Regions from separate parts of the Bacillus sp. JJ722 genome, predicted to be linked through region 2. Evidence: predicted binding sites of a transcription regulator. Region 2 holds the regulator's gene; each other region holds the start of a gene.
What was found. Region 2 encodes Rex, which represses fermentation and respiration genes when NADH is low (regulators of the CRP and FNR family bind a similar motif). Its sites were predicted from a motif close to TTGTGAAATATTTCACAA; they were not measured.

Region 1: the regulator Rex is predicted to act here: its motif matches at 3,494-3,511, upstream of V7014_RS15555 (DUF3147 family protein).
Region 3: the regulator Rex is predicted to act here: its motif matches at 3,126-3,143, upstream of V7014_RS21370 (cytochrome ubiquinol oxidase subunit I).

The regions. Positions count from the first base shown of each region.
Region 1 is NZ_JBALMO010000120.1:9,070-13,854, reverse strand. It holds gene V7014_RS15570 (class I adenylate-forming enzyme family protein) at 1-297, opposite strand, end outside; gene V7014_RS15565 (sigma 54-interacting transcriptional regulator) at 437-2,527, opposite strand; gene V7014_RS15560 (DUF3147 family protein) at 2,695-3,069, opposite strand; gene V7014_RS15555 (DUF3147 family protein) at 3,084-3,446, opposite strand; gene V7014_RS15550 (NCS2 family permease) at 3,695-4,785, opposite strand, start outside.
Region 2 is NZ_JBALMO010000118.1:19,032-23,816, reverse strand. It holds partial or broken gene V7014_RS15380 (ABC-F family ATP-binding cassette domain-containing protein) at 1-530, opposite strand, end outside; gene V7014_RS27290 (cyclic pyranopterin monophosphate synthase MoaC) at 745-903, shown strand; gene V7014_RS15375 (redox-sensing transcriptional repressor Rex) at 1,142-1,813, shown strand; gene V7014_RS15370 (YdiK family protein) at 2,053-2,259, opposite strand; gene V7014_RS15365 (CPBP family intramembrane glutamic endopeptidase) at 2,256-2,999, opposite strand; gene groES (co-chaperone GroES) at 3,319-3,603, shown strand; gene groL (chaperonin GroEL) at 3,655-4,785, shown strand, end outside.
Region 3 is NZ_JBALMO010000214.1:3,329-8,113, forward strand. It holds gene cydD (thiol reductant ABC exporter subunit CydD) at 1-1,046, shown strand, start outside; gene cydC (thiol reductant ABC exporter subunit CydC) at 1,039-2,811, shown strand; gene V7014_RS21370 (cytochrome ubiquinol oxidase subunit I) at 3,202-4,596, shown strand; gene cydB (cytochrome d ubiquinol oxidase subunit II) at 4,593-4,785, shown strand, end outside.

The sequences.
Region 1 (4,785 bases), on a different contig from region 2:
ACTGTCCGATTGTTCCAACATATAATGCAATTCAGAAGATGTAAGGCGTGTATTAATCGGAACGATAACTGCTCCTAATTTCGCTGCAGCAAAAAAAGCAAAGGCAAATCGATCAGAATTCTTCATCATGATGGCTACCTTATCACCTTTAGCTAATCCCAATGAACGAATGCCATGAGCAAACATATTTACCTCTTCGTTAAACTCGCGATACGTATACTTTCGATCTTCATAGTAAATAGCCACTTTATTAGGGTATTTACTGGCACTTTGAAATAAATAAGAACCAATATCCATTAAAGATCCCTCGCTTCTATAAAAATCTTTCATTCAAATTAAATGCAATTCCTATGCCAAACCATCCTTATTAGCTGTACCGCCATATTGCGTTATCCAATTGTTTATCCCAAATACATGCATGAAAAAAGGTGTCCATTTATAGGACACCCACTTTGGTTAGTTGATATTTCTTTAATTTTTCGTAGAGACTAGATCGACTAATTCCTAGCAATCTCGCTGCTTCTGCTTTATTCCCTTTTGTTTGCTTTAACGCTTTCTTAATTGCATTAATTTCCGCATCTTCGAACATCGTCGTATCCGGTTGTTCTAATTGTTGGCGTTCTAATTGCTTCAACATATAATCTGGCAAATCTTCAATTTGAATGCTTCCATGTTCGGCGAATGTCATCGCTCTCTCTAGCACATTCTTCAATTCTCTTACATTACCAGGCCAATGATAAGAAAGCATTGTTTTCTTCGCAGCTTGGTCCACTCCAGTAATACTTGTGCCAAGTACTCTATTTAATTCTTCCATAATATGAACAATGAGATGTTCAATGTCTGCTTGTCTATCGCGAAGTGGAGGCACGTGTAATGAAATAACATTTAGTCGGTAATATAAATCTTCACGGAATAAACCATCCTTCACCATTTGCTCCAAGTCTCGATTTGTTGCAGCAATAATCCTAACATCCACTTGAATTCTTGCTGTTCCGCCAACTCGGTAAAACTCTCGATCTTGCAATACACGAAGTAGTTTTGCTTGTAGCGTTAAAGACATGTCGCCAATTTCATCTAGAAACAGCGTACCCCCATTGGCTAAATCAAACTTGCCGATCTTTCCTCGCTGCCTAGCACCTGTAAAGGCTCCTTCTTCATATCCAAAAAACTCGGATTCTAGTAAGTCTTCCGGAATTGCCGCGCAATTTACAATGACAAAACGATCATCTCGTCTTGCACTACTCGAATGAATTGCATGTGCAAATAACTCCTTACCCGTACCGCTTTCACCTCGTATTAGCACCGTCGAACGACCTTTTGCTGCCTTTCTTCCGCTCTTTTTCAATTTATCCATATGGTAATCAACTGAATAAATTTGCTCCCAAGTATACTTAGCTGTTTCTGTCTCTCTATATTGCTTATGATAGAAATCTGCCTTACTTTCAGCTTTCTGCCATTTCTTGAATAGTTGGCCCACTTCATTTAATTGGCGAAACATCACCTTACCAATCGCCCCAATTACTTTGCCGTCATGAATAATCGGAATGCGATGCACAATATATTTAATCCCTTGCTCTTCCTCAAAATCGCTAAAATCCGCATCTTGTGTTTCAAATACATGCGTAAGCTGTAATTCTGGCAAGGCTTTTGAAACATGATGACCAAGTACATCTTCTTTTTGTAAATGAAATAACTGCAAGAGTGATGGACTAACCATTTGGACGATTCGCTTTTCATCGATCGTAATAATCCCATCGTAAGCATAGTCTAATGTTGTTTGCAGTGTGCTCTTTAAACTCTTAACCGTTTCCAACTCTTCTGCCATTCGTTCCAGCTCAGGCGTTTCTTGAAACAACACTATATATCCTTTCTCCATAGAATTTTGTTGATAAGGAGATAGGAAAGCGATGGCTTTACTGTCATGGAGGGTTATCGACATATAATTTTGATTTGGCGTTAATGAATTTTCTATATGGGTATGAAATTCAGGAATAATATGATGAAGTTGATTTCCGAGCATTCGATCTGCATTCTTCCCACTCATTCGCTTCAAACGATCATTAACATACGTAATCGTTAACTGTTCATCAGTCATAATGACTCCTATATGAGCGTGTTGAACAATGGTTTCAAGCTGCTCTTTCAAAAATTTCGTTGATTCAAACAGAGACAATACCATATCCGTTTTTGAAAAGAGCCCAATAACTTTACAGTCAGAATCAACAACAACCGCCGTTCCAACTTTACTTATTTTTGCTATTTCTACAATTTCATCAAATGGAGTATCGACATTAACAGTGATGACTTGTTTTTTTATATAATTTCGAATTGGAGTAGTGAGTGTGACTTCGTCAATAATCATTTGATGCAAATTTCGCCTCGTAAATACACCTTGTAACATGCCAGCTTCATTTGTTACTGGCAATAGCGTTAACTTTTGCCCTAATAGCAATGCAGCCGCTTCTTCAAATGTTGTTTCTTCGCTGATTTGACTTTCAAAACGAGAAATTCTTTTTCGAAATTCCACTATACTACTCCCCCTCCTATTTCCACATATACATTTTCTAAATATTATGAATTAAATCTATTTTACCGTATCATAATTTTCCAGATAAGCAAAGGCATCCTCTATACCACAATTAAAAAAACATACAAATGGCACATAAGCTTACTATGTATCATTTGTATGTTTCTTTATTTCTTATGAGCAGTAACTGCCACATTCTTACGATTTAATTTTATAAAAGAAATCCCTACCGAACTAACTAGCCAAATTACAAGCCCAACAATTACGCTAACAGCAAAGCTGCCACCGGCTTCCAGAATAGCGAATACCGTTACTACGCACATCAAGCAACCGATCATACCATAAACAGATCCTTTGGCAATGCATGCTGCCTTCTTCGAACCTGATTTAATACCGACCATTAATACTGCTGTAATCATAACTGCTGGAAAAGACGCAAAGATACCTGCAAGCAATTTCCAAGGTGAGATAACTGTAATTAAATAACTAAGCATTACAGCGGTCCCTCCGAGCAGAAAGCGAATGACTAAATCTTTGTTCATAAACTCATCTCCTCTTAAAACTGTGATGTTAGTAATACGACTGTGGCTGAAAATACTACCCAACACATCATTGAACTCGTTAAGCCTTTCTTCCATCCTTGCTTTAACAATAATTTACCCGCGATTAATGCAATTGCAATATTAATGATCATTCCAATAAGTGCACCTTTTGATAATACAATCGAATGTTCAATTAAAGATTCTCCACCGAAATCAAGTGCTGCTGTTAACAAAGCTGCTAAGTATACTGCTGGAAATGCGGCAAAGATTCCCCCTGCCCTCTCTCCAAGTTTCTTACCTACAATTGTACATGCGACTACGGCCGATCCCCCTAACAAGAATCGGATTAATAAAGCACTAAAAGATAACTCAACCAACGAATTTCGCCTCTTTTGCTCTTATTTACTTTCTCTCTTTTTACAATTTGTGAAACAATTCACAATATAGTTGCATATATTGTAACGCATTTTCATTTAATTTTCATGTATTACAACGAGAAAGTACTATGAGTTAAAGGAATATTTGTGAATTAACACAAAATTTTCAAACAAAAGTAAAATAAAGGTAGATGTACATTAAAAAGCCCATCTTAACTTCGACATTAAGATGGGCTCTACCCAAAAGCTTATTTCAAGAAGATGAAGTAAGCTAAGAATATAAGAGATAAACCGTACATAAGTGGATGTACTTTTTTCGCTTTACCAGCAACGATCATTGTAATTGGGTAGAACAAGAAACCAATTGCGATACCTGTTGCAATACTATAAGTTAATGCCATCATAGACACTGTGAAAAATGCAGGTACAGCGATTTCGAATTTATTCCACTCAATATCTTTAAGAGAAGAAGCCATTAATACACCAACGATAATCAATGCAGGCGCTGTAACAGCAGGTGTGATGACTGATAATAACGGGAAGAAGAACAGTGATAATAAGAACAATGCACCCGTTACAAGCGCTGCGAAACCTGTACGTGCACCAGCTGCAACCCCAGCAGATGATTCTACGAAAGAAGTTGTCGTAGATGTACCGAAAATCGCACCAGCAACAATCGCAAGAGAATCTGCTAACAAACCTTTTCCTGCACGTGGTAATGTATTACCTTTCATAATACCTGCCTGTTTAGTTACCGCTACTAGCGTACCAGCTGTATCAAAGAAAGCAACGAATAAGAAAGTAAGAATAACAATTAGAATTTGACCATCTAATAATTGACCTGGATCACTGAATGCTTCAAAAGCTGCACCAAATGTTGGTTCGATGCTTGGTACAGCACCAACAATAGCCTCAGGTGTTTTAATTAATCCAAAAATCATACCAACGATTGTTGAAACAATCATACCGATGAAGATTGCTGCTTTAAAACCTTTTGTTAGAAGAACTACGGCAATCACAATACCAAAGATAGCTAATAACGTTTGACCATTTGTAATATCACCAAGACCAACTAATGTTGCATCATTATTAACGACGATACCAGCATTTTGTAAACCAATAAATGCGATGAAGAGACCGATACCTGCACCAACTGCATTCTTTAACTCTAGTGGAATAGCATTAATGATTTTCTCACGAATACCTGAAAGAGATAAACATACGAAGATTACCCCAGAGATTAAAACACCTGTTAAAGCTGTTTGCCATGGAATACCGTAAGTTAGTACTGCTGTGTAGGCGAATAATGCATTAAGACCCATACCAGGAGCAAGTGCAA
Region 2 (4,785 bases):
AGTGCCAATCTTGTTCGTTGTCCACCACTTAAGGTAGATACAGGTGTATCATAATCGAATTGTCCGAATTGTAGTCCATGGAGAACAGAACGAATATCAGCTTCGTATTGGTAACCTCCACTTTCTTTAAAACGTATTTGTAGTTCATCATATTCTTTGACGATTTTTTGATATAATTCATCGTTGTTATATGTTTCTGGTAATGTCATTTGCTGTTCGAGATTGCGTAATTGGCTCTCAAGTTGAATTAAAGGCGTAAATACAGTTAACATCTCTTCCCAAATAGAGAGGTCGGAGTCTACTATTGTATTTTGGGCAAGATAACCCATCGTTAGCTCTTTTGGTTTTATGATTTCACCCTCATCATAGGACATTTGTTCAGCAATGATCTTCAAGAGTGTGGATTTCCCGGCTCCGTTACGGCCAACAAGACCGATTCGATCTTTTTTTTGTACTTCAAGCTTTATATCCGAAAGAATTTTTTCAGCTCCAAAGTACTTTGTCAGTTTGTTTACTTGTAAAACAATCATTTAATTTCACCTCAGTTGTCTTAACAGTAGTGTATACGAAATTAGTAGGTTGGAGCAATTATATGTAAATTTCTTTTGTGAAAAAGGATACAAACTTTTACACAAAAATGTAAAAATAGTGTATCATCAGAAGAGTGGGGGATTCTATGAGCGTGTTAACCCATCTTAACGAAGAGGGTAGATACGTATTGATTGATGTCAGCTTTAAGCTAGTATAAAGATACGTAAAGACATGTTTGATCAAATTATCTTTTCACATTGGAAAAGAGGGATGATTTTTTCGGTTGCGAAGGCAGCAGGAATGATGGCTTGTAAAAATACTTCATCTAAGAGTCCGGTGAACCATTTGAATCAGCTTATTATCTCGAAGTAGAACATAGCTACGTACTTCATTGTAGACATACAGTGAAGGGAGAAGATTCGCTAAAGGTAGAACTGGAAGCGCTAACAGCGGTATCGTCTGTTGCTCTGGCCGTTATTTTAAAGCGGTAGATAAAGGTATATTTATTGGGTCTACCATGTTGATAGAAGCAGTAGGTGGATCATCAAGCCCTGATTATTATAGACAAATTGATCAGTATTGTAGCAAAATAAAGTAGGGGGAATAAATTATGCCACAAGACACATTAAAGATTCCGCAAGCAACAGCAAAAAGATTGCCTTTGTATTATCGTTTCTTAAAGAATCTGCATACATCGGGAAAACAAAGAGTATCATCAGCAGAACTAAGTGAAGCAGTAAAAGTTGATTCTGCAACTATTCGTCGGGATTTTTCTTATTTTGGAGCACTTGGTAAAAAGGGATATGGGTATAATGTAAATTATTTATTATCATTTTTTAGAAAAACACTTGATCAAGACGAATTAACAAAGGTTGCCATAATAGGGGTAGGTAATCTTGGAACGGCTTTTCTTCACTATAATTTTTTAAAAAACAATAATACAAAAATTGAAATGGCTTTTGATGTGGATGCGGATAAAGTTGGAACACGAATTGGGGATGTTCCGATTTATCATATGGACGATATGGAAGAACTTTTGAAAAAAGAAAACGTAACAGTAACAATTCTGACGGTACCAGCGCCAGTTGCGCAGCCTATTACGGACCGCCTTGTCAGCGCAGATGTGAAAGGAATATTGAATTTTACACCTGCTCGCTTAAATGTGCCTGTATCTATTCGTGTTCATCATATTGATTTAGCAGTAGAGCTACAATCACTTGTGTACTTCTTAAAGCATTATCCAATTCAAGGTGCATATACGGACGAGCCAATAACTGAATAATAAAAAGGGTGTTCCAGTTAGGACACCCTTTTTCTATTTTTTGGGAATTTACAAAATAATGGGTTGCTGATTACTTTTAAATAGAGTGAGTCTACACCCAGCTCCGAGCACTCAACGCCTAGTGAACTTCACACTTCTTCTACGATAAGTCAACTAAGAAATGCTGAAACGGCCCGTTCAGCCCAGACCAGCATAAGACGAGCCGATAAACGGGCGTTCTTTACATTCCGCTTTTCTTGTTACTTTTTCTTTTGCATTCTTTTTAATCGTATATGAAGCATAATTAATCGAATTCCAGAACCGACATCGATTGTGGCAATGAATACGATTAAGAATGAAAACAAATTCCATCCGTCTTTTGACACATAATTTATAGCTAGTGCTGTGAAAATGGCGCCTAGAGCAATATAAATTATGCCCGATGTTAAAGGTGACTGACGTCTCATAAGAATCCTCCAATAATGCTTTGCAATTGTTCCATATCTTTCAACATATTATCTATATCTTCTCTGAGCATAATTTGTGCGACAACTACTGTAGTATTCATCGCTACGTGAGCAAAAATCGGAACGAGAATACGATTTGTTTTTACATATAAAAAGGCGAATGTGAAGCCCATAGCTGTATACAAAATGATATGTTCAAATTCAAAGTGGGCGAACCCAAAGATAAATGAACTAATTAATGCAGATATGACAAAGTTATATTTCTTATAAAGTGAGCCAAAGATGATCTTTCTGAATACAAGTTCTTCTAGAATTGGACCGACGATTGCAGTAACAATTACAAAAATCGGAATGGTAGCAACAACATCGACTAAGAACGCAGTGTTGTCAGAACCAGCTCCAATACCGAGCATGTTTTCTATCGTAATAGCAAACGATTGAGAAAAGAATGCTAAGAAAACACCCATTATTGCCCACATAATAGAAATGCTGACATTCTCTTGTTCTCGATTTCGCAACAGACTTGATGAAGAGCGAAAATCTTTTCGTAAAACGAATAATGAGATGATTAAAGTTACAATAAAGCTAAAGATTGACCAATAAGCAAAAGAGGCAATTTTAATTTGATCGACTGCTATATTCATTGTTTTTGCTATAAATGCAAAAAGAGGTACGCCTAAAATGCCTGAAAATTGCATTATAAGATAGGCAACAATGACAATTATATATTCTTTTTTCACGCTGGATACTCCTTTTAATGTAGCATGTTTTCATTGTACTTCTTTTTAGTGATGGGTTTCAAACGATTATCGTTTGTTCCTTATAGAATACATATTTTCTTTTTATATAGAAAGGGTGTTATAAAAGGGGTTTGAAAGTAGCATACTGTAGAAAGTTTGGGATTAAAGTAGATTTTTGTTGAAAAAGAGGGGAAATATTTCAAGTGAAATACTTGAAATATATTGAGAATTTATTTATCATATAACTTGTGTTAGCACTCTAAGTTAATGAGTGCTAATAGAGAAAAATTAGGAAATGTAATTGAGGAGGGTGTTTTTCTTGTTAAAACCATTAGGTGATCGCGTAATTATTGAACTAGTTCAATCAGAAGAGAAAACTGCAAGCGGTATCGTATTACCAGATACTGCGAAGGAAAAGCCTCAAGAAGGCAAAATTGTAGCCGTGGGTGCTGGAAATGTACTTGATAACGGTGAGCGTGTAGCTCTAGAGGTTGCTGTTGGCGATCGTATCATCTTCTCAAAATATGCAGGTACTGAAGTGAAATACGAAGGTACAGAATACTTAATTCTACGTGAATCAGACATCTTAGCAGTAATTGGCTAATACTATACTTAAATTTAATAAACGTTAATATTCTAGGGAGGTAATGGAAACATGGCAAAAGACATTAAGTTCAGTGAAGAAGCTCGTCGTTCGATGCTTCGCGGTGTAGATGCTCTTGCAAACGCAGTAAAAGTTACGCTTGGACCAAAAGGACGCAACGTGGTTCTAGAAAAGAAATTCGGTTCACCACTAATTACTAACGATGGTGTAACGATCGCTAAAGAAATCGAACTAGAAGATGCATTCGAAAACATGGGTGCTAAACTAGTTGCTGAAGTAGCTAGCAAAACAAATGATATCGCTGGTGACGGTACAACTACTGCAACAGTTCTTGCTCAAGCGATGATTCGCGAAGGCTTAAAGAACGTTACAGCTGGTGCGAACCCAATGGGTATCCGTAAAGGTATCGAAAAAGCTGTAAAATCTGCTGTAGAAGAGTTACAAAGTATTTCTAAACCAATCGAGAACAAAGAATCAATCGCACAAGTAGCGGCAATCTCAGCAGATGACGAAGAAGTAGGTCAATTAATCGCTGAAGCTATGGAACGCGTTGGTAACGACGGTGTTATTACTATTGAAGAATCTAAAGGCTTCACAACTGAATTAGACGTTGTAGAAGGTATGCAATTCGATCGTGGATATGCATCTCCATACATGGTTACTGATTCAGATAAAATGGAAGCGATTCTTGATAATCCATATATTTTAATCACTGACAAGAAAATCGGTAGCATCCAAGAAATCCTACCAGTTCTTGAACAAGTTGTTCAACAAGGCAAACCATTATTAATGATTGCTGAAGATGTTGAAGGGGAAGCTCTTGCAACTCTAGTTGTGAACAAGCTTCGCGGAACATTCAATGCAGTAGCTGTTAAAGCTCCTGGATTCGGTGACCGTCGTAAAGCAATGCTAGAAGATATCGCTGCATTAACTGGCGGCGAAGTAATCACTGAAGAATTAGGTCGTGACCTTAAATCTGCAGGTTTAGAATCATTAGGACGCGCTGCGAAAGTTGTTGTTACAAAAGAAAACACAACAATCGTTGAAGGTTCTGGAGATAAAACAAATATCGATGCTCGTATCAACCAAATCCGCGTTCAACTTGAAGAAACAACTTCAGAGTTTGATCGTGAAAAACTTCAAGAGCGTCTTGCTAAATTAGCTGGTGGCGTTGCAGTTATC
Region 3 (4,785 bases), on a different contig from region 2:
GTGCATTAAAGTTTGCTTTTTTATCAACTTTTGCATTAGATTTCTTTTCAAGTTTATCAGTAGCAATAGTTGCATTATTTCTAGGTTTAGGGTTGATTAACGGTGAAATTATGCTTCTGCCTGCACTGACAGTGTTAATTTTAGCTCCTGAATATTTCTTACCAATACGTGATTTTGGAACAGATTATCATGCTACATTAGATGGTAAAAACTCACTTCAAGCCATTAATCGGATTATTGATATACCTGAACATGAACAACAAATTGATGTTTCGATTCCTCAATGGAGTAAGGAATCAACATTAGATGTAGCTAATTTATCTCTTCAATATAGTGACACCAATCAGCATTCTTTAAAAGATCTCTCTTTTACATGGAAAGGTTTTGGTAAAGTAGGCATTATCGGAGCAAGTGGGGCAGGAAAGTCTACATTAATCAATGTATTAGGTGGATTTGCACATCCAACAACTGCCGATATACGAATTGACCAAGAGTTATCACATGGTTTCGATTATGGCAATTGGCAGGAGCAGATTTTGTATATTCCTCAACACCCATATATTTTTAATGATACAGTGGCAGGGAATGTTTCATTTTATACTCCTAATGCATCTATAGAAGATATTGAAAATGCGTGTCGTCTTGCTGGGTTAACAAATATAATCGAATCTTTACCAAATGGTTTAGATGAATCTATTGGTGAAAGTGGTCGCCTATTAAGTGGTGGACAAGAACAAAGAATTGCATTAGCAAGAGCTTTCCTTGATGATAAGCGAAAAATTCTTTTATTTGATGAACCAACGGCTCATTTAGATATTGAAACTGAATGGGAATTGAAACAAAATATTCTTCCATTATTTAATGATCGACTTGTTTTCTTTGCGACGCATCGATTGCATTGGATGCTGGAGATGGATTACATAATTGTAATGGATCATGGTGAAATTGTAGAAACTGGTACGCATGATGAGTTAATACAGGCAAATGGTTATTACAAACAATTAATACAAGCACAAATGCATGGAACGGAGGAACAACATGGCTAGGACAATTCGTACAATCAAAGCTGTTCTGAACGATTCATGGGTGAAACCTTATTTACAACAAAACAAAAAATTACTTTTTCTTGTACTACTTCTAGGTATTTTAACGTTTTTTAGTGCGAGTGCATTAATGTTTACTTCCGGACATTTAATATCGAAGTCAGCGACTCGACCAGAAAATATCTTAATGGTTTATGTACCAATAGTTCTCGTACGTACATTTGGTATTGCAAGACCCGTATTTCGTTATGTAGAAAGGCTCTCAAGTCATAATCTTGTATTAAAGTTTTTGTCCGCAATGCGCGTTCGTTTATATCAAAAATTAGAAGTACAAGCCCTACATTTAAAATCTCGTTTCTCAACGGGTGATTTGTTAGGTGTATTAGCAGATGACTTAGAGCAAATGCAAAATTTATATTTAAAAACTATTTTCCCGAGCGTTATTGCGGTCATTCTCTATATACTAGCAGTCATTGCATTAGGTTTCTTTTCATTACCATTCGCCTTACTAATGGCATTGTTTCTATTTGTTCTGGTTGTGTTATTTCCGTTAGTATCTTTATTAGTAACAAGACAAAAACAGGCTCAAATCAAACAAGCACGAAATGAGTTATACAAAAGATTGGGCGATGCTGTTATGGGAATTAGCGATTGGAAGATCAGTGGACGCCAAGCTGATTTTCTGAAAAGCTATGAGCAGCAAGAAAGCGCACAGGATCAATTGGAAGCTGAAATGGAGTTATTTAATCGTAGACGCAACTTTTGGTTTCAAATTATGGTTACAGTAGTTCTGATTTCGATGATTTGGTTTGCAAGTAACAGTGTTGAGGCAAACGTATTTACTCATATTTGGATTGCGGCTTTCGTTTTAGTTGTTTTCCCTATGATCGAAGCATTTTCACCTATTCCTGAGGCGATTAGCCAATTGCCAGGCTACGAAAATTCATTAAATCGTATGAATAATATTGATGGGGTAGAGTCTTCTACACGAAGTGCGTTAGATAAACAAGCAGTGGAAGAACTAATCAACCAATCGTCGTTAACAATTGAAATGGATCAGGTATGCTTTTCGTATAATACGGATTTAGAACATTTAGTTCTCAATAACTTCTCATTGGGAATCGAACAAGGTCAGCAAATCGCTATTCTTGGAAAAAGTGGCGCTGGAAAAAGTACTATAGCTAAGTTATTACTTAGCGCGATAACACCATCAAATGGTACGATTACTATTAATAATGTGCCAGTTGATACACTGCATGATGAAATTTATAAATTCATTTCTGTGCTACAGCAAAAGCCACATTTATTTGATACTTCTGTTATGAATAATATTCGACTTGGTAATCCAAAAGCATCAGATGAAGAAGTGATAGAAGTAGCAAAACAAGTGAAGATGCATGAGTATATTAGTTCACTTCCAGATGGATATCAAACGAGGATGCGTGAATTAGGAGGAAGATTCTCTGGAGGGGAAAGACAACGAATTGCTTTGGCAAGAATTCTTCTCCAACAAACACCAATTGTCATTCTAGATGAACCGACAGTAGGGCTTGACGCTGTAACAGAACGTGATTTATTACATACGATCTTTACAAGTCTACAAGGCAAAACATTATTATGGATTACTCATCATCTAGTGGGAGTAGAAAGAATGGATCAAATTCTCTTTATGGAAGATGGAAAGATCCAAATGAAAGGCACACATAAAGAGCTATTACAAACAAATGAAAGATATGCAAAGCTTTATCGAATGGATAGACCGTTTTAATAAGACTACAAAAGACCGATTAGTATTTAACTAATCGGTCTTTTGTAGGATATCGCTAATTAGTATAAATAAACAATTATTACTATATATAAATATCAAAATCAAACAATATGCTCTAAAATTCCCGCACATTTTTTTGAACTTTGTCTAGATTCCTACATATCGAGTTAAATATAGAAAATATTTCATTTTAGCAATAGAATAGTTGGTGAGGGGATGATTTTGGAAATATCTAAATGAAGTTGAGTAAAAAAAATAAAAATTTTAGCTTCATTACAATATGTTCAACAAGCTATCACATAATATTTGAAGAATTGTGAATTATTGAACAAAAATTTCTTTTAAAATCATCGTTTGTATACTAACTGAAGAAGAAGGAGGAGAAACAACATGGATGTACTTGAGTTAGCCCGTTTTCAATATGCGGCTACGACAATATTCCACTTTTTATTTGTACCGCTCTCAATTGGAACAATTTTTATCGTAGCAATTATGGAAACACTTTATGTTGTTAAGAAGAAACAAGTTTATCTAGACATGTCTAAGTTTTGGGGGAAGATATTTTTACTCTCATTCGCTATTGGTGTCGTAACCGGGATTTTACAAGAATTCCAATTTGGCATGAACTGGTCAGAATACTCTCGTTTTGTAGGAGATGTATTTGGAGCACCGTTAGCTATTGAAGCATTATTAGCATTCTTTATTGAATCTACGTTTATTGGTATTTGGATTTTTGGACGAGAAAAGTTACCGAAATGGGTAATGGCATTTTCTGCGTGGATGGTATCAATTGGCACGATGCTATCTGCACTTTGGATTTTAGCAGCTAATGCATTCATGCAGCACCCAGTAGGAATTGAAATCGTTGATGGTAAACCTGTACTAAATGATTTCATGGCACTAGCTACAAATGGTCAATTACTAGTTGAATACCCTCACGTACTATTTGGAGCATTAGCAACAGGAGCTTTACTTGTCGGTGGTATAAGTGCTTATAATCTATTGAAAAAACGAAATATTGACTTTTTCCATAAATCATTCAAAATTGCGATGATTATTTCACTTATTACTGGTATTGGAATTGCAGTAAGCGGTCACTCACAAGCCCAATATTTAATGGAAACACAACCAATGAAAATGGCTGCAAGTGAAGGATTATGGGAAGACAGTGGAGACCCTGCTTCTTGGTCATTAATTGCTGATTTAAATCCAGAGGAAATGAAAAATGAATGGTCAATTGAAATCCCATATTTGTTAAGTTTCTTAGCTTATAATAAATTCGACGGATCTGTAGAAGGTATGAAAACATTACAAGCTAAGTATGAAAAAGAATATGGGGAAGGTGTTAATTATATTCCTCATGTTGAAAGTGTATATTGGAGCTTTAGAATCATGGCTGCCTTTGGTGGATTAATGATTATATTGTCAATTCTAGGTATGATTTTCATGAAACGAGAAGCAATTGTCAAACAACGTTGGCTATTAAAAGCAATGGTAGCATCTATTTCTTTACCATTTATCGCTAATACAGCAGGTTGGATTATGACTGAAATCGGCCGTCAACCATGGACAGTAATGGGATTATATACTACAGCTCAATCTGTATCGCCGAATGTATCAGCCGGCTCACTACTTTTCTCAATCATTGTATTTTGTGGTTCTTACTTAATTTTAGGAATTATCATGGTTTATATGGTAACAAAAGTAGTGAAAAAAGGGCCATACCCTCCTGAAATCAAAGATGATAGTGTTGAGTTACTAAATAAGGAGGCGTTTCAACAATGACCTTAAATGAACTTTGGTTTATTCTTATCGCCGTGCTATTTGTTGGGTTCTTCTTTCTTGAAGGTTTTGATTTTGGTGTTGGAATGTCAACGCGTCTTATTGCGAAAAATGAAGCAGAGCGTAATCAATTATTGAAAACGATTGGACCTTTTTGGGATGGAAATGAAGTTTGGTTAATAACTGCTGGTG